Regions from separate parts of the Providencia hangzhouensis genome, predicted to be linked through region 1. Evidence: predicted binding sites of a transcription regulator. Region 1 holds the regulator's gene; each other region holds the start of a gene.

Region 1 (10,346 bases):
GTGGGGGATGCGCAATATCAACTCGATGGGACACGTCTGCGCCTAAATGGCCGGCCATCGGCTTATGATATGTCTGTACGCTCAGCGATCACTGGGCAGGATCTCCCTCCTTCTACCTTGTTATTAGATGCGAAAGGTAATGAAGAGCAAATTAATTTAACTCGCTTACGTTTAGCCGCTTTGCAAGGTAATGCGGATATTACTGGCGTTGCGGACTGGAGCAAGGCGATTAGTTGGAATGCAGTATTGACTCTTTCGGGTATTAATACGGCAAAACAGTACCCTGAATGGCCTGCTAAAGTGGATGGCAAAATTGCCACTCGCGGAAGTTTATACGGTGGCAGCTGGCAGTTGGATATTCCTGAAATTATTTTAGACGGTAATGTTAAAAATAATCTTTTAAAAGCACGGGGTAAAGCCAAAGGTAACGCAGCAGGCCAATGGGATATTCCGAACTTTAATTTGGCATTAGGTAAAAACAATGTTGATGTAAAAGGTTCTCTTGCCGATAAATGGAATCTTGATGCCAAAATTAATGCCCCTGCACTCAATGGTTTGCTACCGGGCTTAGGTGGTGTGATTGCGGGTGATGTGAAATTACGTGGTAATTTACAAACACCAGAAGCCCTTGTTGACCTTACGGCACGCGGTGTGAAGTGGCAGGATGACCTTGCTATCGAAAATGTTGTTATCAAAGGAAATGTGGCAACAGGCGAACAAATTAAAGGGGATTTATCCGTTGTTCTGCGTCAGCTAAAACAAGGCGATCTTGTCGTCAATAACCTGACTTTAGATGCGAAAGGCAGTGAAAAACAGCACACTTTAAAATTAAATATGAAGGGTGAGCCGGTTTCTGGGCAATTAGCATTAGCGGGGAGTTTTGACCGGCAGACTGAAGTGTGGAAAGGGAATTTAACCAATACCTTATTTGATACGGTGGTGGGTGAATGGCGCTTAAACCAAGCAATGTCACTCGATTATGCCAACCAAACACAAGAAGTGACCATTGGCAGACATTGTTGGGTTAACCCGAATGCCCGTTTGTGTGTACCAAAACCGATTAAAGCGGGTAAAAGTGGTAGCGCGGATATCGTGCTAGAACGTTTTGATCTCGCAATGCTTAAACCATTTATGCCACAAGATACTCGAGTCAGTGGCGTATTTACGGGTAAAGCCAATGCCATTTGGAAAGCGGATGGCAGCATGCCACAAGTGAAGCTGGACTTGCGAGGAAATGATGTCAAAGCGGTTCAGTTCGTGGATGGAACCCGTTTGCCTATTGCTTTTGATACCTTAACGTTAAGTGCTGGGTTGAAAAATGGTAAGGCTGACCTTAGTTGGTTATTTGGGTTGGCTAATAACGGACAGATGCGCGGTAACATCCAAGTGTCTGATATTGAGAAACGTCGCTTGTTGTCGGGTAATGTTGAAATTAATTCGGTGACATTAGATTTAATCAAGCCGTTACTGGGCCAGAAGGAAGTGGCGAATGGCCGTTTAAGTGGAAATCTACGCTTAGGCGGGTCAGCGAATAACCCGTTATTAAATGGTAATTTAGCGCTTTCGAGTTTAGAAGTGAGATCTGCAATGATCCCGTTTGATATCAAAAGTGGTCATTTAGGTGTTAATTTCAACGGCACGAGCTCAGTCATGAATGGTCAGATAAACACGCCAGAGGGCTATCTGAACATTGATGGTGACGCAGATTGGCGCAATATTGATGCATGGCGTGCAAAAATCATGGCGCGAGGTAATAACCTCCGTGTTTCTTTACCGCCGATGATCCAAATTGATGTTCAACCGGATATTGTATTTGATGCATCACCTTCGGTACTCACGTTAAATGGTACGGTCAATATTCCATGGGCTCGAATTACTGTTCAAGAGCTCCCTGAGTCGGCGGTAAGCGCATCTTCAGATGTGGTGATGTTAGATAGCAACTTACAGCCAATTGAACAAAAAGCGCCATCCATTCCTATTCAGACCAATTTGGATATTAAAATTGGTAACGATGTTCGATTGGATGCGTTTGGCTTAAAAGCGCGCCTGACGGGTTTATTGAAAGTGGTTCAAAATATCCATGGCTTGCACATCAATGGTCAGGTGGATATTCCAGCTGGTCGTTTCCGTGCTTATGGGCAAGATTTGATTGTACGTAAGGGGCAAATTCAGTTCTCAGGCCCTGCGGACCAACCATTCTTAAACTTAGAAGCTATACGTAACCCAGACAACACGGCAGATGGCGTGATTGCAGGGGTGAAGGTCACTGGGCTTGCAGATAAACCGAAAGTAGAAATATTCTCTGAACCGGCGAAAACACAACAAGAAGCGCTGTCTTACTTATTAAGAGGAGAGGGCTTAGACAGTGGGGACGCAAATGGTTCACAAATGACATCTATGTTAATAGGCTTAGGTGTAGCACAAAGTGGGCAACTCGTGGGCAAAATTGGTGAGACATTTGGGGTCTCTGATTTAGCCGTCGATACCCAAGGTGTGGGGGATGGTTCTCAAGTCGTTGTAAGTGGTAAGATCACTAATGATTTACAAGTGAAGTATGGAGTTGGTATCTTTGACTCATTGGCGACGTTAACTTTACGTTATCGATTGATGCCAAAACTGTATTTAGAAGCTGTGTCTGGTGTTAATCAGGCATTGGATCTCCTTTACCAATTTGAGTTTTAGATTATGCGTGTAATTGTTTATGGCAGCTTAAGACAAAAGCAAGGAAATCATCACTGGATGACTTATGCTCAGCTACTTGGTGAGCATAAGCTAGAAGGCTATGAACTGTATGATCTTGGATATTATCCAGCGGTTGTCAAAGGGGATGGGGCGATAGAGTGCGAAGTTTATCGAATCAACCCGTCCATTTTGACAGAGTTAGATGAGCTAAAGAAAAATTCTCAAGACTATGTGAGGGAGCTCATCCCAACGCCGTATGGTAACGCTTGGATTTATCTATATAAACATTCCGTTGATGGTCTACGCCAAATAAAAAGTGGCGACTGGTTGAAACGTGATGAAGAAAAGTAGCTATCCAATATTATATTGAATGCTATAGTTATACAGGACGCCAGCTATGATAGCTGGCGTTTTTTATAGATTAATTAACTGATTATAACCCATAAAAAAAGCCCTGGTATTAACCAGAGCTTTCATAATCTCCCTATAGGGGGATTATTTTTTTGCAGCGCGTTCGAAAGATTCGATGATCTCTGCTTTTGCAGATGCCGCGTCTTCCCAACCATCAACTTTAACCCACTTACCTTTTTCTAAATCTTTGTAATGTTCAAAGAAGTGAGTAATTTGAGCACGCAGTAATTCTGGCAGGTCGTTCACATCTTTAATGTGATCGTATTCTTTGCTTAATTTAGTGTGCGGAACAGCCACTAATTTTGCATCTTCACCAGACTCGTCAGTCATTTTCAGTACGCCAACAGGACGGCAACGGATGACTGAGCCTGGTTGCAATGGGTATGGAGTTGGAACTAATACATCAACTGGGTCACCATCTAAAGACAGGGTGTTGTTGATGTAACCATAGTTGCATGGATAGAACATCGCTGTTGACATGAAACGGTCTACAAACAGCGCACCAGACTCTTTATCAACTTCATATTTGATAGGATCTGCGTTCGCAGGGATTTCGATGATAACATAGATATCTTCTGGCAGATCTTTACCTGCCGGTACATTGTTCAGGCCCATTTAAATGTATCCTTTGTGTGAATAATGAATTTACTCATTTTAATTTGTCGCTGGCATCGCATTTATTGCCGCCTTTAGGCAAATTAAATAATAGAGTAGATAGCGTGAGGGACATTATAGCCGTAAAAGGGGACAAAACTCACTAGTTGGTGAAAAAAAGGGACAAAAAAGGCGGGAAGCCCCGCCTTATAATTAATGAATTAGATTATTCCGTGTCAGGGAATTCACGCATAAATGATTCTGCTTTTTCTACCATCGACTCAGTTCCGACAAAGAACGGCGCACGTTGGTGTAATTCGCTAGGTATGATATCTAAAATGCGGTTTGCTCCGTCACTGGCTTTACCACCGGCTTGTTCTGCTAAAAATGCAATTGGGTTACATTCGTACAGAAGGCGCAGTTTCCCATTTGGATGGCTTGCCGTACTTGGGTAAATATAAATTCCCCCTTTGAGCAAGTTACGATGGAAGTCTGCAACCAAAGAACCGATATAACGCGTGGTATACGGACGATTTGTTGCTTTATCTTCTTCTTGGCAATATTTAATGTACTTTTTAACACCCATCGGGAACTTAATATAGTTACCTTCATTGATGGAGTACATTTTTCCTTCTGATGGGAACATCACTTTTTCATGAGACAAGCAGAACACGCCCAATGATGGGTCGTAAGTAAACGCATGTACACCAACACCAGTGGTGTAAACCAACATCGTTGATGAACCGTAAACCACGTAGCCCGCAGCCACTTGGCGGTTACCAGGTTGCAGGAAATCCGCTTCTGTAACCGGTTGGCCAATTGGCGTGATACGATGGTAGATTGAGAAAATTGTTCCAACGGAAACGTTTACATCGATGTTTGAAGAACCATCAAGTGGGTCCATTAAAACAACATATTTTGCGTTTTCTGCGCGGTCTCCTTCGAAAATGACAATTTCATCTTCTTCTTCAGAGGCGATACCGGCGACTTCTCCGCGTGCTTTTAAAGCCGCTTTCAGTTTTTCGTTTGCATACAGGTCAAGCTTCATCTGAACTTCACCTTGAATATTCGAAACACCGTTAGTGCCAAGAATATCGACAAGTCCAGCTTTATTAATATCACGATGGATAATTTTAGCGCCCAGTTTGATAGCTGATAATAAAGAAGTCAGCTCACCTGTTGCATGAGGAAAATCTTGTTGCTTTTCGACGATGAATTCGCCTAATGTTTTCATGACGAAGGTCCTGAATAAAATTGACAGAGGTTTTGCGGGGCATTTACCCTCGCGCGGGAAGAGTTTAACTAAATAAAAAAAAGATTAATAGGTTAATGCATTTATAAACCTGTTTTTGATGGGTAGAATAGTGACCAACCTCATGCTAATTGGATGAAAAAGAATGCACATACATATTTTAGGTATATGCGGTACCTTTATGGGAAGCTTAGCAATATTGGCTCGTTCTTTAGGACATAAAGTGACGGGTTCGGATGCCAATGTGTATCCACCGATGAGCACATTGCTTGAAAATCAAGGGATTGAGCTTATTCAGGGGTATGATCCGGCTCAGCTTGACCCAATACCGGATATGGTGGTGATTGGTAATGCAATGACGCGTGGAAACCCTTGTGTTGAAGCCGTATTAGAAAGAGGTTTGCCGTATACTTCTGGCCCACAGTGGCTCCATGACTATGTGTTACCGGAACGTTGGGTACTGGCTGTGGCGGGGACCCATGGAAAAACGACCACCGCGGGGATGCTTGCGTGGATCTTAGAAGACTGCGGTTACAAGCCAGGTTTTCTAATCGGCGGTGTCCCAGGTAACTTTGATGTCTCCGCTAAGATTGGTGAAAGCCCGTTTTTTGTCATCGAAGCTGATGAATATGACTGTGCATTCTTCGATAAACGTTCTAAATTTGTTCATTACAGCCCGAAAACCTTGGTATTGAACAACCTTGAATTCGACCATGCGGATATCTTTGAAAACCTCGAAGCGATTCAAAAACAGTTCCATCATCTTGTACGTATTGTGCCCGCCAGTGGCAAAATTTTCACACCGGACAACGACAATCATTTAAAACAAGTGATTGGAATGGGCTGCTGGAGTGAACAAGAGCTGGTGGGCGGGGAGCATGGCGGATGGCAAGCTGAGAAGCTCAGCCACGATGGCAGCCATTTTGCGGTGTATTACCAACAAGAAAAAGTTGGAGAAGTCACTTGGTCACAAGTGGGTAACCACAATATCCAAAATGCATTGATGGCGATTGCAGCGGCTCACCATGTGGGCGTTCCAGTAAAAGAAGCTTGTCTCGCCTTAGATAGTTTTATCAATGCACGTCGTCGTCTTGAGCTACGAGGCGTTGAAAATGGTGTCAGTGTTTACGATGACTTCGCACATCATCCAACTGCTATTTTGGCGACGTTAGAAGCACTTCGCAGCAAAGTTGGGGGAACTTCACGTATTCTTGCGGTGCTCGAACCTCGCTCGAATACGATGAAAATGGGTATCAATAAAAATGATATTGCGCCTGCGCTTGGCCGTGCAGATGAAGTGTTTCTTTTCCAACCCGCCAATATCCCTTGGATGGTGACAGACATCGCTGAAAAATGCGTCCAACCCGCGCGTTGGAGTGCAGATATTGAGGCATTTACCAATATGATTATTGAAACCGCACAACCGGGCGATCATATTTTGGTGATGAGCAACGGTGGCTTTAGTGGCATTCATGGCAAATTGCTCGCAGGTTTGAAAGCGAAAGCAGAAACAGAGCGAGATGATTAAATTCTCTTAGCTAGCTATTTGATAACCCCAGTGATTCTTATGATTACTGGGGTTTTTTTATGTTTGGCATACCCAATGGGCACTGTTCTGTGACGAGACTTAATGTTATTGGACTATTCATTTCTTTTTTTAAACTTCCCATATAACAATCTACTGAATCAGTAAAAAGGTGGAATAAACAACCAACAGCAATGGCTTTAAGTTTCCATGATGGCATGAATAATAATACGACATAGACAACCGCAGCCCAAAAGGAATGGAGTGGGTGGAAACCAATGCCACAGCGCTCTGGGTCGAAAATCGGATCAGCTAGCAGATGATCTAAGTCGATAGCCATCGTGGCAATCATAATCAGGGCCGCTAGTTTCCAATTTTTTCGCCAAAATAGGTAACCAAAGGCAATTGGCATTAGGAAGTGAAAGCCGTAGTGTATGAAGTTACGGAAAATATCAAATAGCAAAATGATGTCTCAAAATAGAATAGAAACAGACAAAAACAATAAGAGGGAAATCAATTTCCCTCTCAGACTGCTGACAAACATATTATGTTTGGCAGCAAGTCGAATAGGTTTTGAAAATAAACTAGGAAAATCAATTTATTGATTTTCGGCTGATAACACAAAGTGGGAAAAACCACGCTTTTATCCCGCTTTGTCAACAACTTAAGAGGGAAATCAATTTCCCTCTTAAGCTAATGTATATCAATAGATTAAAGCTCTTGTTCAAATAACGCTAGAATCGCTTCATACAGTTCTTTTGTGGTGAAATTATTTGCTGGTGTTGAGAAGATAGTATCATCACCAGCAATACTACCTAAAATCCCTTCAGCTTTGCCTAATGAATCTAACAAACGTGCAATAAGCTGTGCAGCACCAGGGCTAGTTCTGATCACGACAACAGAAGGGTTATAGTCTATATCCAAAACCAAGTTTTTGAGTGGACTGGTAGCGGTAGGGACACCAGGCTCTGTAGGCAGGCAATATACCATTTCCATTTTTGCATTACGGGTGCGAACTGCACCAAATTTGGTAAGCATTCTGGAAATCTTTGATTGGTTAATATTTTCGAAGCCTTCTTCTTGCAAAGCTGTGACGATCTCAGCTTGCGAGCTAAATTTTTCTTCTTTAAGTAGGGCTTTAAAAGCCTTAACCAAGTCTTCTTGTTTAGACGGAGTGCGCATAATTAACCCATTCTTTTGCATTGAACCAAGTTGTATTATCCGTAAAAGTGCATTTTTATGCAACAAAATTGCGTTATGATGATTTTATAACCAGTGAATAACTTAAAGTTAGATAAGCTTGTTTCGAGCTGATAGTCAGAAGTATTTATTTATCGTAAATTGTGGGAATGAAAAATTAGCATAATAGAACAATGAATTTTTCAGATGTCTGCTGTAAATTTATTGTTAATAAAAATATTTTTGATTGAATAATATACACTAAAAACAACTTATTGTGCGAAATGCAATACCCTGAAAAACTATTTGTTAAAAAAGTGCCCGTTATCTCATTAACAGATAAGGAATTTGTTTAGAATACTGGCAATTAATAAACAAGTTCTCTTGCGTTAAACTCTCTCTCTATCTGTTAACAAATTGTTTTTTATACGTAATGTGTTAAGTGTATAACAAATAAAGTGATATCTTTTTAAAGTACAAATTAAGGAGTTTCAGAATGAAAGTTGCAGTCCTAGGTGCAGCAGGTGGTATCGGTCAGGCTCTCGCCCTTCTTCTCAAAAACCAGCTCCCAGCAGGTTCAGAACTCTCCCTCTACGACATCGCACCAGTTACTCCAGGTGTTGCTGCTGACCTAAGCCATATCCCAACTGATGTTAAAGTGACAGGCTTTGCCGGCGAAGATGCAAAACCTGCATTGAAAGGTGCTGACATTGTTCTTATTTCTGCGGGTGTTGCACGTAAACCAGGTATGGATCGTTCTGACTTATTTAACATCAATGCGGGTATTGTCCGTAATCTGATCCAACAAATTGCTGAAACCTGCCCTAAGGCATTGATTGGTATTATCACTAACCCAGTGAATACCACCGTTGCTATCGCTGCGGAAGTCCTGAAAAAAGCAGGAGTATACGATAAAAACCGTTTATTCGGTGTGACGACGTTAGATATCATTCGTTCTAATACGTTTGTTGCTGAGCTGAAAGGCAAAAATGTTAATGACCTTGAAGTGCCTGTTATTGGCGGCCACTCAGGTGTGACTATTCTGCCATTGTTATCTCAAATTGAAGGTGTTAGCTTCACTGATGAGGAAGTTGCCGCGTTAACCAAACGTATTCAAAACGCAGGTACAGAAGTCGTTGAAGCGAAAGCGGGTGGCGGGTCTGCAACTTTATCTATGGGCCAAGCAGCCGCACGTTTAGGTTTATCTTTAATTCGTGGTCTCCAAGGCGAAAGCAATGTAGTTGAATGTGTTTACACTGAAGGTGATGGTGAACACGCTCGCTTCTTCGCACAACCAGTTGTTTTAGGTAAAAACGGTATCGAAAAGCATTTACCAATCGGTAAATTAAGCGCATTTGAAGAGAAAGCGCTGAAAGACATGCTAGATGTATTAAAAGCAGATATCGAATTAGGTGAAAAATTCATTAATGGCTAATGCCAATTAATTTTTCCTAATAGTGAATGTGAAGGGTTGAGTTTCGTTTAGAACTCAACCTTTTTTATTGGGTAAGTCATCATGAAGCATGCTGTCGCATCCAATGGTCCCAATGCGGATCTGATGGTATTTTCTCTACTAAAAAATCAATAAATGTCCTGATTTTAGGTGAGTGTGTATGGGCTGGGTGGTATAAAGCATATAGGGCAAATGGGGTGGATTTAGGGTCATAATCCAATAAGACAGGGAGCAACTCTCCGTTTTCAATATAATTGCCTAGCATATAAGTAGGTAAACAAACGATACCTTGATGGCAGCGTGCTGCCTCTAATAACCCTAAACTACTATTTACCTCAATCATATTATTAATTTCTAGAGGATATGCGCTACCGTCTTTATCCGTCATGCGCCAGGTGTCAGGAATATTTGGATTAATTAAACAATTGTGTGATGCAATATCGGCAGGGGATTGAGGAATACCATATCGTTCGAAATAAGTACGGCTTCCACAGTATACCCAATTAATATTACAAATTTTCCGTAATGCAAAGTTTTCAGGTGGGTGGCTGGTAATTCGTAATGCAATATCGAAATCAACTTCATTTAAATTAATAAGTTCGTCATTAAGGTCAACAGACAAACTCACTTTAGGATTGGTTTCTCGGTATTCACTGTATATTTGCATTAAATGACAAACTCCAAATGCAATAGAACAGGTAATTTTTAATTGCCCTTGAGCATGTTGATAGAAGCTGGCGGTATTGACCAGTGAGTCATCGAGATCGGCCAATAAGTTTTGCGATCGTTGCAATAAATAGCGCCCTGCGTCTGTTAAAATAAAATTTCGCGTTGTGCGCTTTAGGAGTACAACCCCCAATTGATCTTCGAGTTGTTGAAGGCCTCGACTAACTGATGATGGCGTTACATTCAGCTTCTTTGCAGCCAGGCTGAAGCTATTACACTCGACGATTTTGATGAATAACTCTAAATGCCGAAAAATCGCGTAGCTGTCAATTTTTGCTTTAAACGCAAAAGTGTTTTTATTTATTAGCATTGTCATGCCCTATTAAACCCGTTTATTCCAGCATACTATAATTGTGAATTTATCGCAGTTTACTCATGCCACACCAGTTTTAAAAAAAAATGTAGCTTCTACACAATATTGTTGTTCCTAACTTTTTTAATAATTAAATCTATAACGTTGAGGAATAGACTATGTCTAATAGTATTCAGGCAAGTGCAGATAATCCGATTAATACAAAAAAGAT
Region 2 (10,346 bases), 670 kb from region 1:
TTGTTCGAACAAACAATGATTCAAGATGAATTTCCGATTCAAAAACAAGCTTGTGCAGACTTTTGGCGCCGCCATTTTTATCCTCTGAATTACTCCATGACGAAAGTCATTCAGTCACTGTGGACTAGTCCTGAAGCATTACTTTCGGAGATTAAACCTTTCTTGCAGGGTGACATTCCTTTAATTATTAACCAACCGAAACAAGTAGAAACTCTAGAAGAACGGCATCAGCGGCTAATCTTGTTAATTGAGTCAGTTAAAACGGCCTGGTTAGAAAACTCAGCGGATTTTGAGAAGCTTATCGCTGATTCAGATGTGGATAAACGAAGTTATAGTACTCGTTTTCTACCTACATGGCTGATAAAAATAGGCGAATGGGCTCAAGAAAAAACAGAAGATTATCAGCTTCCTAAAGATCTTGAACGTTTCTCACAAACGGTATTACATAAAAAATCAAAAAGTGGCTTAGGGCCAGAACATATTGTTTTCCAAAGTATAGATGAGCTACTTTCTCAATCATTAACTCTAAAAGATCTGGTTATTCCACTGGCCATTTCAGAGGTGAGGGGAGCGATTACTAATGAAAAACATAATCGTGGTGAAATGGGGTTTGATGATTTATTGACCCGTTTAGACGGTGCTCTTGCTCAAGAAAGTGGGAAATTTTTAGCTCAAGCTATTAGTCAACGCTTTCCTGTTGCGATGATAGATGAGTTTCAAGATACAGATGCACAGCAATACCGTATTTTTCAAAGAATTTATCGGGAAGTTAATGACAGCGCATTACTTTTCATCGGCGACCCTAAACAAGCTATATATGCTTTTCGGGGCGCAGATATTTTCACCTATATCGAAGCAAAAAATGAAGTTAGTGCTCACTACACATTAGAGACTAACTATCGTTCATCGCAAAATATGGTTGAAGCTATTAATCACTTATTTGGCCGCTGTCAGTCACCATTTATTTTTGAGCAAATTCCTTTTCAACCCGTTAATTTCGCTAAGCAAAATAGCGGTAAAAAACTTATTCATGATGGCGAAGTGGTCAAAGCACTTACATTTTGGCAAGTGGAAGCAGAAGGTGTCTCAGTTGCTGAATATGAACAAGCAACAGCTTCACAATGTGCAGCGCAAATCGCACAATATTTACAAGGCGGGTTTCAGGGTAGTAGCTATTTTGACAATAAAGGAGCACATACTCCTGTAGAAGCTTCTGATATTACTGTGTTGGTTCGTAGCCGACGTGAAGCTGTATTGATTCGTGATGCTTTAAATCGGTTAAATATCCCTTCTGTGTTTCAATCTAATCGGGAAAGTGTATTTTCAACACCGGAAGCGAGAGATTTACTGTGGTTACTACAGGCAGTTTTAACACCGGAAAAAGAACGTGTTTTGCGCAGTGCATTGGCGACAGGAATATTGGGTTTAACCGCTAAACAAATTGATGACCTAAACCATGATGAAAAATCGTGGGAAAAAATTGTAGATGAATTTGCTCGTTATGGCATGGTGTGGCAAAAACGAGGCGTGCTCCCCATGCTTAGAATGGTCATGGCGCAGAGGCAAATTGCAGAAACGTTGTTATCAGGTGCTGATGGAGAGCGTCGCTTAATGGATGTGATGCATATTGGTGAGCTGTTACAAGAAATGTCATTACAGCTTGAAGGTGAGCACACACTAACACGTTGGCTAGCGCAACAAATTGCCCATCCTGATCATCAATCTGACGTACAACAAATGCGTCTTGAAAGTGATAAACATTTGGTGCAGATCAGTACCATACATAAATCTAAGGGCCTTGAATATAAGATTGTTTGGTTGCCTTTTGCGAGCAATTTTCTACCCCAATCTAAAGGTTTATATCACGATAGAACGGATTATGCAGTACGGCTAGATTTAAACGATAGTGAAGAAAATGTTGCTCTAGCTGATGAAGAGCGTCTAGCAGAAGACCTACGCTTATTATATGTAGCACTCACAAGGGCTATCTATCACTGTAGTGTCGGTATTGCACCATTAATTAAAGGTAACAGAAAAAAAAGTGGTGAAACCGATTTACACTTATCTGCGCTGGGTTACGTCATCCAAAAAGGGCAAGCAGGAGATAGCCTACTATTGAACGACATGCTAGCTGAAATTAGCAATGACGTTATTGATGTTGCAGTGATTAATCAACCTAAGTCGGAACGCGTGCTATTAGAACAAAATGATAGCGTAAACTTATCGGCAAGAGCAGTGATTCGTCATTTTAATGACCACTGGCGTGTTACCAGCTATTCGGGGTTAAGTTATGGTTCAAGCCATACTGAAGCAGAAGAATCAGTTTCAGCATTGCAATTTGCTAATTCATTAGCCCCTAATATGGATATTGAGGCTAGTGTTGATGTGGAGCAACAGGAAGACGAGCCTCTTATCCTAACTCCTCATCAATTTCCTAAAGGTGCATCACCGGGAACATTTTTGCATAACTTGATGGAGGAGATTGATTTTAGTGGGCATATTTCTCAAGAATGGTTGTCTGAAAAACTTGAATCCTCAGGGTTTGACATACAGTGGGCACCGATGCTGCAAGAATGGCTGAATGCAATTGTACAGGCACCACTATCAGAAGACGGGTTATGTTTATCTGCATTACAGGCTCAAGACCAATTGGATGAAATGCAGTTTTATCTCCCTATTGATTCCCTATTGAGTGCCAGTCATTTAGATAAGATAACGCACCAATATGACCCATTATCACAACGTTGTCCTCCGCTAAATTTTGAGAGAGTTCAAGGTATTTTAAAGGGGTTTATTGACCTCACCTTTTACTGGAAAGGCAAATTTTATCTTCTTGATTATAAATCAAATTATTTAGGGAAAGATGCCAGTTTTTATACCCAAGAAGCCATGGCTGAAGCGATGATAGACCACCGCTATGATTTGCAATATCAACTATATTCGTTAGCGTTACATCGTTACCTCAAGCAAAGAATGCCTAATTATGATTATGAAACTCATTTTGGTGGCGTTTATTATTTATTTTTACGAGGCATAGATAATATTCACTCAAGTAACGGCATTTTCTTTTATCGCCCTATAGAGCCTTTTATTGAAGCGTTAGATAGCTTATTTAAAAATGTTCAGCAAGGGGAAGCAACTTAATGAAATCCCTATTTAATCAAGCTATTGAGAAGCATATCTTTACACCTCTAGATGTGCAATTTGCTTACAGCATTTCTGATGATAAGTATCCTATAGTACTTATGATTGCAGCACTCCTTAGCGCAGAAACTATGGCTGGGCACGTTTGCCTAGCACTGGCGGATGTTGACCCCGACAAATTGTTTGCGGGAAGGCACCCAGAGTTAGCAACTGCGTTTTGGCAAAAAATGGGAGAGCCGAGTGAGCAAGAGCTCTATCAAACGCTCAGACAAGCAAATGCAGTGTCATTATCAACAGAAAACAAAATCTCTCCTTTGGTGCTTTCAGGGGAATACTTATATTTTCAACGGATGTGGCAATATGAGCAGTATGTTGCGAAATTTTTCTCTAATACATTAATAGATAAGCAAAATAATGTTCAAATTAAGAATGTACTAGACAGCTTATTTCCCATTACTGATGATATAGATTGGCAAAAAGTTGCAGCAGCAGTTGCTGTAACGAGTAAGGTGTCAATTATATCAGGGGGGCCAGGAACAGGAAAAACCACAACAGTTGCACGTATCCTTGCTGCATTAATTAAACTTGAAACTAAGTATCACCATAAAATTAGAATAGAGTTGGCGGCTCCAACCGGTAAGGCTGCAGCTAGGTTGACGGAGTCCCTCGGAGAGGCGATGAAAAAAATGCCTTTAACCGATGAAGAACGTGCTGTTTTGCCTAATCATGCAAAAACATTGCACCGTTTACTAGGGGCTCAACCTGAGAGCCAGCAGTTTCGCTATAACCGAGATAATCGTTTATCTCTTGATGTATTGATTATTGATGAAGCCTCAATGGTAGATTTACCCATGATGAGCAAATTACTTGAGTCATTACCTGAAAATGCAAAGTTAATATTTCTAGGTGATAAAGACCAATTAGCCTCAGTCGAGGCAGGGGCAGTATTAGGGGATATCTGTCAGTTTGCTGATAACGGTTATAGTGCAGAAAGAGCGTCCCAACTTTCGGAGTTAACAGGGCATTCAGTTGAATCTTATGCATCACCAAGCGGCCCAATTATTCGTGATAGCCTATGTCTGCTACGTAAAAGCTACCGTTTTTCGGCAGATTCAGGGATTGGCCAACTCGCTTTTGCTGTAAATGAAGGTAATGTTTCTAGAGTTCAACAGTTACTAAATCAGCAGCGGCCAGATGTACATAGTTATATTCAAGAAACCGCAGATGATTACGCGAAAATTTTATTAGATGCCGCTGAAAATTATAAGGAATATCTACTAGCGGTTAAAAATAAAGAAGATCCTGAGCAAGTTTTGAAAAAATTTAACCAATATCGGGTACTAACAGCTCTGCGAGAAGGCCCTTTTGGCGTCATTGGCCTTAACGATAAATTGGAAAAATTATTTCATAGGCAAGGGATAATAAACCGTCCATATAATTTATTGAATAAACACTATGCAGGCCGGCCAATTATGATTAGCCGTAATGACAGCCCATTAGGACTCTTTAATGGGGATATAGGCATCATTTTACCGGATGAAGAAAATACACTGAGAGCCTATTTTCAATTTCCAGATGGGACTATTCGTGGGGTACAACCTAACCGACTTCCACAACATGAAACAGCTTATGCAATGACCGTTCATAAATCACAAGGTTCGGAGTTTGCTCATACCGCATTAGTTTTACCAAATGTATATTCTCCCGTAATGACCCGTGAGCTTGTGTATACGGCGATAACTCGAGCTAAAAAAGAGCTATCTCTTTATGGCAGCCCAAAGGTATTACGTCGAGCAGTTGAAACACCAACCAAGCGGCGAAGTGGTTTAGCGACCCAATTAATGTGACTAGTTTATATGTAAGTTACGTGAATATTTAACCCAAAAGTAAAGGTAATGAGATGGATAACCAGCAAGCAATGACGGCAATTACAGTAACATTAAATGCAAGACTTGAACCGATTAGGCGTGGTGATTTAGAAGATGCATTTAATGAAGTCATGAAAAGCATGGGTAAAAATATCCATGTTACAGGTGGTGGAACATTATTAAGTGATAATGGCGAAGCGCAAGAATGCGATATAGAAATAGCACTTGAAGAAGCTAGTGACGAAAATATCAGTTTAATTATTCAACTTTTTTCTTCAATGTTAGCTCCAAAGGGCTCTCGTTTATTCATTCATGGCGAAGATGTTCGAATCGATTTTGGCTCAGATGAAGGTATGGCTATTTATTTCAACGGGACAGAGCTCGCTGATGACGTTTATGAAAATGGGGATATCAATGAAGTATTCGATACTCTAGATGAAGCAGTGGAAGATATTGGGAGTATTCATGGGGTCTGGGATGGCCCGACAGAAACGGCATTTTATTTTTATGGTACTTCTTTCGCTGAGATGAAAGCTGCAATACAACCGCATTTAGACTCCATTCCTTTGTGTGAGAAAGCAAGGGTTATTCAGATAGCTTAGTGGCTATTCATTTGTGTTAAAGCCATAGCCCAAACTATGCATCCTTGTATAGTTTGGGGTTAAAGTAATTGACTAAATAGCAATCATTTTGAATATTCTAATATTTACTTATCAGCTTGGTTTTTTAAATCTAAAATCAATATCTTAGAGCGGCGCTGGTAGTTATATAAAGCCTGTTTTTTCATTGGTAACATCTCAATCTCCGCGGGGGTAAAACCACGCTCTTGAAACCAATGGATGCTACGAGTTGTTAGTACAAATAGCTTGTCTAAACCAAATTGTTTTGCTTGTACGGCAATACGGTGCAGTAACTCCTCTCCCCTAGATGAACTACGGTAATCAGGATGAACAGCGACACATGCCATTTCACCTAATTTTTCTTCTGGGTAAGGGTAAAGCGCCGCGCAAGCGATGACTAAGTTATCACGTTCAATAATGGTAAATTTATCAATTTCCATTTCTAATTGCTCACGTGAACGTCTAACTAAAATCCCTTGCTGCTCTAATGGGCGAATAAGTTCTAATATTCCACCTATATCATTAATGTTTGCACGGCGGATTTGTTCCGCGCTTTCCATGACTATTTGGGTACCAATACCATCGCGAGAGAATAATTCTTGAATTAAAGAACCATTTTCTTGGTAGCTCAATAGGTGGCTACGGCGGACACCCCGGCGACAAGCTTTTGCGGCTCCACGTAGAAAACGCACGGTTCCTGAGTAGTAATCGCCCTCAGATTCCAGCTCTTGAATACGGTTTTCTGCTTCATTTGGGAATAATTCAGACAAAATATTGCCTTCTTTATCTACTACACCTTGTGAGGAGCAAAAACCGATCAGTTTTTCCGCTTTCATTTTTACTGCTAATTGAGTTGCAATTTCTTCAGAGGTCAGATTAAAACTTTCTCCTGTGACAGAGACTGCAACCGGCCCAATCAACACAATGGAACCATTATCTAACTGATTATTAATGGCTTCTTCATTAATACGGCGGATTCTTCCGCTGTGGCAATAATCAATGCCATCATCAACCCCTAGAGGTTGAGCAATAACGAAATTACCACTAACCACATTAATATGTGCGCCTTGAAGCGGGGTATTACCTAAGCTCATAGATAACCGAGCCGTGATATCTAATTGTAAAGCTCCAGAAGCTTGTTTTACATATTCAAGTGTATTCGCATCTGTTACACGAGTATGTTTATGATAAACCGCATCATATTTGTGTTCAGCTAAGATATCCTCAATTTGAGGCCTAGCACCATAAACGACAATAATTCGGATGCCTAAACTATGCAATAATCCTATGTCATTGACAATGCTAGGAAAATTTTCATGCGCAATCGCTTCACCACCAAGCATAATAATGAATGTTTTGCCGCGGTGGGCGTTTATATAAGGGACCGAATGGCGAAACTCATCAACCAACTCGGTGCTGCGCTCTTTCATAACAACCCTCTTAATTGAATTTTTATTCGTTAATAATGTATTTTTATTCTTTTTGTTGGGAAATATCAAGTAAAAGATGGGATAAAAAAAGTAACATTTTTATTTTTATCGTTTACATATCTCTAAATTTAACTAGATATACTCTACGAAAATTAAATTGCATAAAATTGACACAGAAAGTCACTCACAAATATTTTCTCTCGGTATGATTAGGTTATACTCATTAATGTAACTCTATAGATGCTTTGATATATTCTTAATGACAGAGTGCAAATGATTAGTTAGAGTGCGTATTTCAAGTCTAATTATTAGCAATTATCCTAAAATCACTTTATTTTTCAGTTCTAGGTTCGGAATTATTGATGAGTCACCAAGATCACAACCCATCGAAGCGTCGTTTTATTCAGGGCGCAGCTGCAGTTATGTTACTGAGCATTAGCCCATTCGGTTTTTCTGCGAGTAGCAGCGTGGTGGCTGTGCGCATTTGGCCTGCATCCAGCTATACCCGGGTAACATTGGAATCTAGTACTCCATTGAAGTACCGCCAGTTTGTGCTTAATAACCCTGAGCGTATTGTGGTCGATCTTGAAGGGGTGCAGTTAAATAATGTATTAAAGGATATGGGAACCCAAATTCAAACACGTGATCCTTACCTTAAACTGGTTAGAGTTGGGCAATTTGATCCGAAAACGGTTCGCTTGGTATTTGAAGTTAAAAATAAAGTTAGTCCTCAATTCTTCTCGATGGCCCCTGTTGCGGAATTTAAGCACCGCTTAGTTCTTGATTTTTATCCAGGTAAAGGTGTTGACACCAATGATGATCCTCTATTGGCATTACTTGAGGATTATAATAAAGGTGATCTTGAGGAAAGCATGCCTGCTCAAGCGAAGAAGCCTGGAAAAGCAGGAACGGATCGCCCCATTATTATTATGATCGACCCAGGGCATGGTGGTGAAGACCCTGGTGCGATAGGCAAATATAAGACACGTGAAAAAGATGTGGTTTTACAGATCGCACGGCGCTTAAAAGCTTTGATAGATAAAGACCCTAAAATGCGTTCCTATATGACTCGTAATGAAGATGTCTTTATTCCGTTAAAAGTCCGAGTGGCGAAAGCACGTAAAATGCAGGCTGATTTATTCGTTTCAATTCATGCAGATGCATTTACTAACCGTTCAGCCCGCGGTTCTTCTGTTTTTGCGCTATCAACGAAAGGTGCGACCAGTAATACGGCTCGCTACCTAGCACAAACACAAAACGAAGCGGACTTAGTGGGCGGTGTGAGTAAAAGTGGAGATGTGTATCTCGACCATACGATGTTTGATCTCGTGCAAACAGCGACGATTAACGACAGTTTGAAATTTGGTGATGAAGTACTAAAACGGATGGGAAAAGTTAACAAGTTGCATAAAAATAGAGTTGACCAAGCCGGGTTCGCGGTGTTGAAGGCTCCAGAGATCCCATCAATTCTCGTTGAAACGGCTTTTATTAGTAATTTAGAAGAAGAGCGGAAATTGAAAACAGCTAAATTCCAACAACAAATGGCAGAATCCATTTTTGAAGGGGTAAAAGCTTATTTCCGTAATGGCGGTGCATTAGCAATTCGCAACTAATTAATTTAAATCAGATTAAAATAAAGAAAGGTGATAAACGTGTGTGAGTCGCCTTTTTTTGTTTTTATCGATGGGTAAAATAGAATTTATTATAGTGGTACTAAAAAGGTAATTGAATTAGAAAGGGCATTTGAAAGAATTGGTTGCGGGGGCTGGATTTGAACCAACGACCTTCGGGTTATGAGCCCGACGAGCTACCATGCTGCTCCACCCCGCGACTGAAGAGGTAAAAAATTGGTTGCGGGAGCTGGATTTGAACCAACGACCTTCGGGTTATGAGCCCGACGAGCTACCAAGCTGCTCCATCCCGCGACTGAATTTTTACGACTTTATACTGCAGATTTTTTGTTACTTTACTGATTTAATCAGTAATTGGTTGCGGGGGCTGGATTTGAACCAACGACCTTCGGGTTATGAGCCCGACGAGCTACCAAGCTGCTCCACCCCGCGTCCGATGCGGGCACTATACTCGGGATGAGATCTGATGCAAGTTTTTTCGTGTTTTTTTTTCAAAATTTAGCATTTACAGAACAAAATCTGTTCTGTCTGGCTGTTTTTTGCTCTTTAGTGAGTAGAGAGAGGAAAATAACCTAACTAAATATATTTACACGTTTCATTCCCTAATTGGGTTTGCTATTGTGCGCTTCATATTGGATTGTTGGATTTATTTGGGTGGTAGAGCATGAATATAGGGCTAACAAAAATCGTCAATAAACAAATAGTAAAAAAATGGTTAGTAACCAGCGTATTTCTTTCCTTATTAGCTGGATGCCAAACCCATCCAACGGATAAAGGCCAACAATATAAAGATGGTCGCTTAGTGCAAGATTTACAGAAAGTAAATCAAGTGAATGTACAGGGGCGACCAATAAATGCGCCAGATTTTAATCAACAAGTTAATGAAATTAAAAATGCATCACCGCGATTGTTTAAAAATAACAACGATACCTATCATGCTATAGAAAACTGGTTGATGGCGGGGGGGAACCCGGCTCAATTGGCAAATTTCAATTTAACCGCTTTCCAAATGGAAGGCGCTGATAATTATGGAAACGTACAATTTACAGGGTATTACACACCTGTGATCGAGGCGCGCCGTATGGCTCAAGGTGAATTTCTTTATCCGTTGTACGGTATGCCGCCAAAAGGAAAAACACGCTTACCTAGCCGAGCGGCGATTTATAATGGTGCCCTGAGTGATCATTTAATTTTAGCTTATAGTAATTCGCCGGTTGAAAATTTTATGATGGAAGTTCAGGGAAGTGGTTATGTTGATTTTGGGGATGGCAGCCCACTGAATTTCTTTGGTTATGCAGGTAAAAATGGTCACGCCTATAAAAGTATCGGAAAAGTGCTGGTAGACCGCGGTGAAGTTCCTCTGAGCCAAATGTCATTACAAGCTATCCATGATTGGACGAATCAGCATAGCGAGCAAGAAGTTCGCCAGCTATTAGAAGAAAATCCGTCATTTGTATTTTTTAAACCGCAATCATTTGTCCCTGTTAGAGGCGCAAGTGCGGTTCCTTTAATTGCTAAAGCATCTGTTGCATCAGATAAAACTCTCATTCCACCGGGAACAGCCTTACTCGCGGAGATCCCTGTGTTAGATAATAATGGGAAATTTACGGGGCAGTACGAAATGCGTATGATGGTAGCCTTGGATGTTGGTGG
Region 3 (10,346 bases), 170 kb from region 1:
TTAAGATCGATATTAAAGTAAAAATCCAATTGACCAACCTCAAAAACATTTCAAGCTAGTACATGGATGCGATCTTAAAAAAAGAAGAAGTAATTTTTTTAAATTTGCATTAATTTATTATTTTAGTTTTATAATTTCATGAGTGAAAATAACGTCATGTATAAAGTCCTTTAAAATCTTACACATAATTACACACACTTTTATTGTGGATAAACTCAAAATAACACCCTATATTTATTATAAGAAAAAAAAGCATAGAACAGCATCAATTCAAATTAATAGTTTTATATAGTCACCTAACTTCTGCAATATCCTCATCAATGATGATAATACGGGGGGCTAAATACTATGAACACTATTATCAGCTTTACCTTCCCCATAAATGATCTAAATAGCAAACAAAGTTATTACAGAAAACCACAAGCATGCCGATATAAGATATGCATGTATATGATGAGCAGTGATACAAGCATAAGTTTGAAAACTGCACATACCAATAAAAATCCTCTAGGGGGTATAACAACATAAATAGGTAATTCAAAATACTGATGAATACCAATATGAATGAGGTAATAAAAATGAAGAGTAAAAGCATCAAATACCAATTCAAGTATCGAAAACATAATTTAGAGCAATACTGAAACGTTTTCATTAATAATAAGGTGGTATTAACCAATATTATTTTGGAAACAAAGAACATCACTCTCCAAAGGTTTAAAAAAGAAATCACAATGCCTTATTTCTGAAACATTTTGTCATATTCATTTTCACTTTCAATTAAACTTTGTAAATTTGTATTTAAAAACAAATTAAAAATCTCAATATAACAGCCATTTTTTATATCTAAAAATGAATATATTCAAGGCGGCTTTAAAAAACGCCACAATAGATTAAACCACCCAAAAGGGGGGTTTTGATGCAAACACAGAACATTAAACACTAACAAGCCAAATTTAACGGAATATTGTAAATATAAATCATTAAAAAATGACCCTAGAGATATATTAAAGCAGGTCATTTAGAATTATATTTTAATACATTTTTAGCTTTTAGATTTACACCTTTTTAGAGTTTTTCATTTTATAATTCTTCCCATAGCAAGATATATGAAAACTTAAACAAACCGAATTACAGAAATTTGAAATTAGGAGCAAACATTATGACTATTAAAAAGATCACTTCAGTATTAACTTTAACTTTCGCTTTAGCTGCAACATCATTCTTTACTACGAATGTACAAGCTGAAGGAAATCAAACAACCATTACTTTTAAAGCCATGATTGTCTCTCCACCATGTACCTATGACATTAATCAAAACAACACAACTTTGAATTGTTTTAATAATGAAAAAAACAAAATGGAATCTAGCCCAATTAATTTTTCCAAAGAGAAAAAATCACCAGAATGGAAAGAATTAAATGGAAGCACGAGTATTTACCAATTCAATTGGACTAATAAAGAAAAAGGATATGCATTATTATCCGTGCAACACGCTTAATTAGAAAATAACCCGATTTTAAAAACACATTACATAAACAACTGATTTAAAACGAATTAAGTTGTAGGGCTCTATTATGCAAAAATCAATAACAGAAAGAGTATTTAATCGTTCATTAACAGCTTTAATATTAGTTTTAGCATTCAGTACATTCAATACCTATGCGAACCAAAGCCCAGAATCAGGCACTATTAGCTTCAATGGCGCAGTGGTTCACCCAACTTGTACGAATGCTGTCTCTGATACACATATTAAATTGAGTTGCTTGAATAATACTGAGTCTACAATGACAAATATTGGGCTAAATAATATTACTCAAGGAAAAGATTGGAACGTTATTAATGATGGTCGAAATGAATACTCATACAATTGGATCAATGAGGAGAAGCAATTAAGAATGTTAACCATTAAATATATTTAAAAACAAACGCGTTATGGGAATTGGGGTAGTCATGCTACCCCCCATTTTTATCTTCTATAACCGATCACAGTTCTAATCGTTTTTTTGCTTCTACAATAGCATTTGCCACTTGTTTCTGAGATACCCCGCCTTTTGCTAACCGCTTATCTAAACAAGATTGTAGTGATAAAACTTCATAGACATCCAACTGAATAGTGCTACTGAATTTTTGCAAATCACTTAAAGCCATTTCCTCTAAAGCTTTACCTTGCCCAATTGCGGCAACAACGGCCTCACCCACAATATGATGCGCTTCACGGAATGGAACACCTTTAGCAACCAGATAATCAGCGAGTTCGGTTGCATTCGCATAACCTTGCTTTGCGGCATCTTCACAACGACCACGACGAATTTGAATACCATCAAGAACCAACGCAGCCATGTGCATGCAATCTAACCAAGTATCTAATGCATCAAATAGCCCTTCTTTGTCTTCTTGCATATCTTTGTTGTAAGCAAGAGGGAGCCCTTTTAGGGTCATCATCATACCTGTCAATGCACCTTGGACACGCCCACATTTTCCACGGATCAATTCCAATGCATCAGGGTTTTTCTTTTGCGGCATGAGTGATGAACCCGATGTCACTTTGTCTGATAGCTCAACAAAGCCAGCTTCTCCGCTATTAAAGAAAATTAAATCTTCAGCAAAGCGGGATAAATGAACCATACCGATACTTGCGTTCGATAATAGTTCAAGAACGTGGTCTCTATCTGATACTGTATCCAAGCTATTACGCGTTGCAGAAGCAAAACCTAACCAAGAGGCAAGCTGCTCACGGTCGATATCATAAGCCGTTCCTGCTAATGCCCCACACCCTAATGGGCTGACATCTAAACGTTTTAAGGTATCTTTTAAACGGCTTTCGTCACGCGCTAGCATTTCGCTATAGGCTAAACACCAGTGGGCAAATGTCACCGGTTGGGCACGTTGTAAATGGGTATAACCTGGCATTACTGCATCTTGGTTATTTTCTGCGGTGATGACCAACGCTTTTTGTAATTCGGTTACCGCTTCAAGTAGCAACGCAACTTGGTCTTTACACCACAATTTTAAATCTGTTGCCACTTGGTCATTACGGCTACGACCGGTATGTAATTTTTTCCCTAAATCACCAACTTTATCAATCAGCTTACCTTCAACCCAGCTATGAATATCTTCTGCGTCACTTTGCAGGATAATTTCAGGGTTATCTTGCACTTCTTTCAGTAAGGAGTTTAGCGCTTGTTCTAAAGTTTGTTGTTCGCTATCAGACAATACACCAACTGTTACTAGTGATTTTGACCATGCGACTGAGCCGATAATATCTTGTTGCGCCAGGCGATAATCGAAACGCAATGAATCATTAAACTGTTTGAACCGTTGATCCGCTTGCTGACTAAAACGTCCACCCCAAAGTGCCATAACTAATCCCTACCTGATTGATAAAATAAGTTTTTAACCCCGACAGCAGTCTTGGCTGCCGGGAGACTACTATTTGATTTATTTCGCTTTGTTTTGTTCTTTCAGCGCACGGATACGTGAAGACAGCGAGTAAAGACGAATAAACCCACCTGCATGACTGTGGTCATAAACTTCATCTTCACCAAATGTGGCAAATTCTTCAGAATACAGGCTCTTATCCGCTTTTTTCTGAATCGCAGTCACTTGCCCTTTATATAATTTCAGAACAACTTCCCCTGTCACATCTTGTGCTAATGATTCAGCAGCCGCTTGCAGCGAGTGACGTAGTGGTGCGAACCAACGGCCATCATAAACCACATATGACATTTCTAAGCCGAGTTGCTCACGCCATTTGTAGCTGTCACGGTCAAGAACCAGTTGTTCAATACCACGTAATGCCGCCATCATAATGGTGCCTCCCGGGGTTTCATAGCAACCACGAGATTTCATACCCACTAAACGGTTTTCAACGATATCAATACGGCCCACTCCATGTTTTGCACCTAAAGTATTTAATGCTTCTAAACAGCCAAGTGGAGACAATGCTTGACCATTTACCGAAACGACTTCACCGTGTTTGACACCAACGGTAACTAATTCAGCTTCATCTGGTGCATCTTGCGGATCGACAGTCCATACCCAACAATCTTGGTTTGCAGCATTCCATGTGCTTTCTAAAACACCACCTTCCGTAGAAATGTGCCATGCGTTTTCATCACGGCTGTAGATTTTTTCAAGGCTAGCTGTTGTTGGAATATTACGCTCTTTCAGATAATCGAGCAGCGCTTCACGGGAACGTAAGTCCCACTCACGCCATGGTGCAACCACTTGTAACTGTGGTGCTAATGCCGTATAGGTGCTTTCGAAACGCACTTGGTCATTACCTTTACCTGTTGCGCCATGGGCAACAGCATCTGCACCCACTTTTAAGGCAATTTCAACTTGCGCTTTAGCAATGATTGGACGAGCCATTGACGTACCTAATAAATAGCTACCTTCATATAGCGCCCCCGTTTTCAATACAGGGTAAATATATTCTTTGATGAACTCTTCACGTAAATCGACGACATAGCACTCGGATGCACCTGATTGTAGAGCTTTTTTCTCTACGCCTACTAAATCTTCACGGTCTTGCCCCACATCCGCAACGAAGGCCACGACTTCGCAATCGTCATAGTTTTCTTTTAGCCATGGAATAATTGCTGATGTATCCAGGCCACCTGAATATGCTAATACAATCTTTTTAATGCCCTTTTTCATAACGTACCTATCCGCTCAATTAATATAGTTATTCCATGGCTCATTTATGATGCCAAGATCCGTGTTCCGATTGCTGTTCCATTAAACAGCTCGGGAAGTTGTTCTGCATGACGCCAACTTGCGATATCAACAGAGCGTTGTAAGGCTGCCGCAGCGTCTAACGCCGCATTGACCTTCACAATCATTCCATCGGTAATAATTCCCTGCTCAATGAGCTTTTGCGCTTTTTGCGTCGTCATTTCGTCAATTTTTTGGCCTTTACCATCCAAAATACCGCTCACATCAGACAGTAAAACCAAATCTGCGTTTAAGGCTTGGGCGATAGCGGTTGCAGCTTGGTCCGCATTTACATTCATCAACTCACCTTCTGGTGTGATACCTATAGAGCTGATAATGGGTAAATAGCCCGCACCCAGCAATAATTTCAATAAGTTCGCATCGCCAGGTTTGGCATCACCGACGTGACCTAATTCTTCGTTTAATTGAGTCACTGTGGCACTTTGCCCATCACCGAGAGAAAGCCCTATGGCTGGAAGTTGATACTTCGTTGCCCATGCCAGTAATGTTTTATTCGCCGTACCCGCTAATGCCCCTGTAATGATATCGATTTGGTCTGCTGGCGTGACTCGTAACCCTTGCTTTTTAACAACAGGTAATTGCAGTTTTTGCATCAATTCATCAACTAAACAGCCACCGCCATGTACAATCACCAACTCACGTTGATGTGCTTGCCGATAGGTTTGAATCGCTGTAAATAATTTTTCAAGTGCCTCGACGCTATCAAGTAACACTCCGCCCAATTTAATCACTAAGGGTTGCATGGGGTTAATCCTTCTTAAAATAAAGACTGAGTTTCAGCAAAACCAAAACGAATATTCATGCACTGAACGGCTTGTGCTGCCGCACCTTTGAGTAGGTTATCTTCTGTACCTACTAAAATCAGGTGTTCACCATTCAATACATAGCCAATATCACAAAACGGTGTCCCCACTACCGATTTCAATGCAGGAACGCCTTTTTCATATAACCGCACTAACGGTTTATTTTGATAAGCATCTTTAAACGTTTGTGTGATTTTTTCTGCCGAAACACCCGCTTTTACTTTGCACGTAATCGTTGCAAGGATGCCTCGAGAGAAATTGCCTAAATGTGGTGTGAAAATAACCTCTCTTCCCAAGTGAGTCGCAATTTCTGGCTGATGGCGATGAGTAAAGATGCCATAAGGTTGCAAACTCACTTCACAAAAGCTGTTAGTCATCGAGGCTTTACGGCCTGCTCCAGAGACTCCGCTGGTGGCATTAATCACTGGCCACATAGCTTCATCTAGCAAATTGCCTTCAATCAATGGTTTAAGTGCTAATTGGGAAACCGTTGGGTAACACCCTGGTACTGCGATCAGTTGCGCTTGACGAATTTTATCGGCCTGCCATTCTGCTAAACCGTAAACTGCTTGCATTAGCCATTCAGTATTTGTATGTTCAAAGCCATAGTATTGCGTATAGAACGCAGGATCTTGAACACGATAAGCACCCGATAAGTCGAACACAACGCAGCCCGCTTCAAGAAACTGAGGGGCTATGTCGTGGCTTACTTCATGTGCAGTGGCAAGAAAAACAACATCAATACCTTCCGCTGCTTCTGCGACATCGGTTAATGGCAGAACGGGAAGGTCTATGATGCCTTTATACTGAGGATGTAAATCAGAAAAACGTTTATTTGCATCCGCACTTTGCTTCGATACCATCAATCCTTGAAGATTAACTTCAGGATGGCGTTGCAAATAACCGGCTAATTCTGCTCCAGTATAGCCACTGGCCCCGATAATGAGTGTGTTCAACATATGCTTTCTACCTTGTACTCGTGACCCAAACAGTTTAATGTGTATTTTTATTCAAATAAAGTGCATGAATATTGATACTATTATGGATAAAGGCTGTCAACAGTGAATATTAAATTACCTGCATTTATTGAGACTTATCGTCAATTAATTGCGACTCCATCGATTAGTGCGACTGATTCTCATTTGGACCAGAGCAATAAAGCCCTAGTGGAACTTCTCGGTGGGTGGCTGGAGACGTTAGGTTTTTCGGTCAACATTCAACCTGTGCCGGAAACGCGAGATAAATATAATTTGCTTGCATCTATTGGTGAAGGAAATGGTGGGCTGATGCTATGCGGCCATACCGATACCGTGCCCTTTGATGATGGACGTTGGAGTAAAAACCCGTTTGAGCTAACAGAGCATGACGGCAAGTTATATGGGCTCGGAACCGCAGATATGAAAGGCTTTTTTGCTTTTATTGTTGATGCGTTACGCGATATGGATTTAACTCAGCTCAAACGCCCACTGCATATATTGGCCACTGCGGATGAAGAAACATCGATGGCTGGCGCACGTTATTTTGCAGCCAGTACCGCGCTAAGACCGGATTTTGCGATTATTGGTGAGCCGACGTCGTTACAACCGATTCGTGCGCACAAAGGACATTTATCAAATGCTATCCGCATTACTGGGCAATCGGGGCATTCTAGTGACCCAGAACGTGGGGTCAATGCCATTGAATTAATGCATGAGTCTATTTCCCATTTGATGGACTTACGAAATACGTTAAAAGAACGATTTAACAACCCTGCATTTGTCATTCCCTACCCGACGATGAACTTTGGTCATATTCATGGCGGTGATGCAGCCAACCGAATTTGTGGTTGTTGTGAATTACACATGGACATTCGCCCACTCCCCGGCCTGACTTTGCAGGACTTAGATGAACTACTCAATGAAGCTCTTGAGCCTGTTAGTGCCCGTTGGCCAGGTCGCTTGGCGATCGAGCCCATGCATCCGCCGATCCCTGGCTATGAATGCCCAACGGACCACAAGATGGTGGCAGTAATTGAACAGTTGTTGGGGCAAAAAGCGGATACCGTGAATTACTGTACTGAAGCGCCGTTTATCCAAGAGCTCTGCCCGACGTTGGTTCTTGGCCCTGGTTCTATTGAGCAAGCACATCAGCCTGATGAATTTATCGATATGCGCTTTATTGAACCTACTCGCCAATTAATTAGCCAAATGGTTGAGCACTTCTGTTTCACTGAGTAAATCTGACTAGCCATCGATTTAAGCGCGACACTGAACAGGGTCGCGTTTTTTATCATGAATTATTTTCCTGTTGCCTTTGAAAAAACCTCAGCGTCATAATTTAATTTAAGTATTGACTATTGGTACCGATCTGGTAATTTCTATTTGGACGTCTAAACGTATAGACGCACAAATGGATATAATAACGTACAAAAAATAGTTAGTTTGCAAATTGCGAGGTTACAGGGTATGAGTTTTTTTCACGCAAATCAGCGCGAAGCGCTAAATCAAAACTTAGCTGAGTTAGATGGCCAAATTAATGTTTCATTTGAGTTTTTCCCACCTCGCAGTGAAGAGATGGAGCAGACACTATGGAAATCTATTGATAGGCTCAAAAACCTGAAACCTCAATTTGTCTCTGTGACTTATGGTGCGAATTCCGGCGAACGCGACAGAACGCACAGTATCATCAAAGATATTAAGGATAAAACCGGTTTAATTGCAGCCCCTCACCTAACGTGTATTGATGCAAGCCCTGATGAACTGAAAGCCATTGCTCGTGACTATTGGAATAATGGTATTCGCCATATTGTTGCATTGCGTGGTGATTTACCTGACAACAGCCGTAAACCAGATATGTATGCTGTTGATCTAGTCGAGCTGTTAAAAAGTGAAGCGGATTTTGATATTTCTGTTGCGGCCTACCCTGAAGTTCACCCTGAAGCCAAAAGCGCTCAAGCCGATTTAATTAGTTTAAAAAAGAAGATTGATGCGGGAGCTAACCGTGCAATCACTCAGTTTTTCTTTGATGTTGAGAGCTATTTACGTTTTCGTGACCGCTGCGTCGCGACAGGTATTGATGTGGAAATCGTGCCGGGGATTTTACCCGTCTCTAACTTTCGTCAACTCGAGCGCTTTGCCAAACTGACTAACGTACGCATTCCTGCATGGATGAGTAAAATGTACGAAGGGTTAGATGACGACCCTGAGAGCCGTAACCTTGTCGGCGCATCAATCGCCATGGATATGGTCAAAATTCTTAGCCGTGAAGGCGTGAAAGATTTTCATTTTTACACGCTGAACCGCTCTGAGCTCACCTATGCTATCTGCCATACTTTGGGAGTTAGGCCTTAATTTAGTCGGATGAGGCGAATATTTTGCCTCATCCCTTTGCTATTTTCTTCTATACTTATAAATATCTTCTATTTCTCCAGAAAAAAATATCAAATAGCTAGAACTAGTTATTTCTTGTTTAAAAAAGAACCAGTGTCTTTAAGGTAAATATATTAACGTGATATCTAAACTAGTTAGATTCGCGAACTACTTTTCCACAATATAACTCATGCTATTATTTTCTTTATATTCAAATTCATTTTGCCACAATAATTATATTTAACGGTTAACGGTATAAATTAACTTTAAACATTATGAAAATCAGGGTTTAAATAAAAGTTACATAACTTAACATTATTGAAATATTAGTTTTTTATGAACATTTATTTATTTCCACTACATTTTTCGCCCATATAAAATCAAATAAAAACAACTAAAAAGCTAAATACATAGAAATAAAAACCATAAAAATGTAACAATTTAGTTAAATTGAGTGGTTTTTAGCATCATTTTATGAACACAATCAGCTATTGAGAAAAATTATCTATAACCAAAATAACCATAAACCATCATTCACTCTACTGTTACTTTCTAATTATGACGGTTTTCATTAAATTATCTTTTTTATTTGAACACTTTTGAATTTTTAAAAAGACGGCGTATATTTAATATTGAGCTCAAGATTAATAGTATTTAATTACCACATGGTCATTGAGGAATTAAAACATGAGTAATAATGCATTAAATTCAAAACACAGTGGAATGGATGATGTCTACGCATCATTAGAATTATCCAAATCATTACCAAAAACCAAGTTTCCATTGAAAGAACAAGCACCACGTAATGTATTTAGTGCAGTACGCGATGAATTAATGCTAGATGGGAATTCACGCCAAAACTTAGCAACATTTTGCCAGACATGGGTGGATGATGAAATTCGTGATTTGATGGATTTGTCTATCGACAAAAACATGATAGATAAAGACGAATATCCACAAACAGCAGAAATTGAAAACCGCTGCGTACATATGTTAGCGGACTTATGGAATTCACCGGATGCAGAAAATACCCTTGGTTGCTCAACCATCGGGTCCTCAGAGGCTGCAATGCTTGGTGGGCTAGCGCTAAAATGGCAATGGCGCAAAAAACAAGCCGCTAAAGGAAAACCGACCGATAAACCTAATTTAATTTGTGGCCCAGTTCAAATCTGTTGGCACAAATTTGCTCGTTATTTCGATGTTGAACTCCGAGAGATCCCTCTTGAAGGTGACCGCCTCATCATGACACCGGAAGAGGTGCTCAAACGTGTCGATGAAAATACTATTGGTGTCGTACCGACCCTTGGAGTGACATTTACCTGCCAATATGAGCCCGTAAAAGCTGTACACGATGCGCTCGATAAACTACAAAAAGAAACTGGACTGGATATTCCTATCCATGTGGATGGTGCTAGTGGCGGCTTCTTAGCTCCATTTTGTGCACCAGATTTAGAATGGG

The links. Region 1 encodes ArgR, which controls arginine synthesis, uptake and breakdown. Its sites were predicted from a motif close to ANTGAATAAAAATACANT; they were not measured.
Positions count from the first base shown of each region.
Region 2: argA (amino-acid N-acetyltransferase) is a predicted target of ArgR. The motif match lies at 7,097-7,114, and genes of this name have one in related genera.
Region 3: argC (N-acetyl-gamma-glutamyl-phosphate reductase) is a predicted target of ArgR. The motif match lies at 6,538-6,555, and genes of this name have one in related genera.

Region 1 is NZ_CP135052.1:4,184,194-4,194,539, reverse strand. Features, by position in the region: gene tamB (autotransporter assembly complex protein TamB) at 1-2,682, shown strand, start outside; gene PZ638_RS19170 (gamma-glutamylcyclotransferase family protein) at 2,686-3,033, shown strand; gene ppa (inorganic diphosphatase) at 3,178-3,708, opposite strand; gene fbp (class 1 fructose-bisphosphatase) at 3,914-4,921, opposite strand; gene mpl (UDP-N-acetylmuramate:L-alanyl-gamma-D-glutamyl-meso-diaminopimelate ligase) at 5,085-6,467, shown strand; gene PZ638_RS19150 (DUF6122 family protein) at 6,511-6,927, opposite strand; gene argR (transcriptional regulator ArgR) at 7,176-7,646, opposite strand; gene mdh (malate dehydrogenase) at 8,140-9,078, shown strand; gene PZ638_RS19135 (LysR family transcriptional regulator) at 9,158-10,132, opposite strand.
Region 2 is NZ_CP135052.1:3,515,825-3,526,170, reverse strand. Features, by position in the region: gene recB (exodeoxyribonuclease V subunit beta) at 1-3,144, shown strand, start outside; gene recD (exodeoxyribonuclease V subunit alpha) at 3,144-4,991, shown strand; gene PZ638_RS16040 (hypothetical protein) at 5,045-5,614, shown strand; gene argA (amino-acid N-acetyltransferase) at 5,719-7,062, opposite strand; gene amiC (N-acetylmuramoyl-L-alanine amidase AmiC) at 7,425-8,675, shown strand; tRNA gene PZ638_RS16025 (tRNA-Met) at 8,816-8,892, opposite strand; tRNA gene PZ638_RS16020 (tRNA-Met) at 8,911-8,987, opposite strand; tRNA gene PZ638_RS16015 (tRNA-Met) at 9,049-9,125, opposite strand; gene mltA (murein transglycosylase A) at 9,358-10,346, shown strand, end outside.
Region 3 is NZ_CP135052.1:4,354,355-4,364,700, forward strand. Features, by position in the region: gene PZ638_RS20040 (pilus assembly protein) at 1,160-1,498, shown strand; gene PZ638_RS20045 (hypothetical protein) at 1,575-1,919, shown strand; gene argH (argininosuccinate lyase) at 1,984-3,360, opposite strand; gene PZ638_RS20055 (argininosuccinate synthase) at 3,439-4,659, opposite strand; gene argB (acetylglutamate kinase) at 4,704-5,480, opposite strand; gene argC (N-acetyl-gamma-glutamyl-phosphate reductase) at 5,495-6,499, opposite strand; gene argE (acetylornithine deacetylase) at 6,602-7,756, shown strand; gene metF (methylenetetrahydrofolate reductase) at 7,985-8,869, shown strand; gene gad (glutamate decarboxylase) at 9,575-10,346, shown strand, end outside.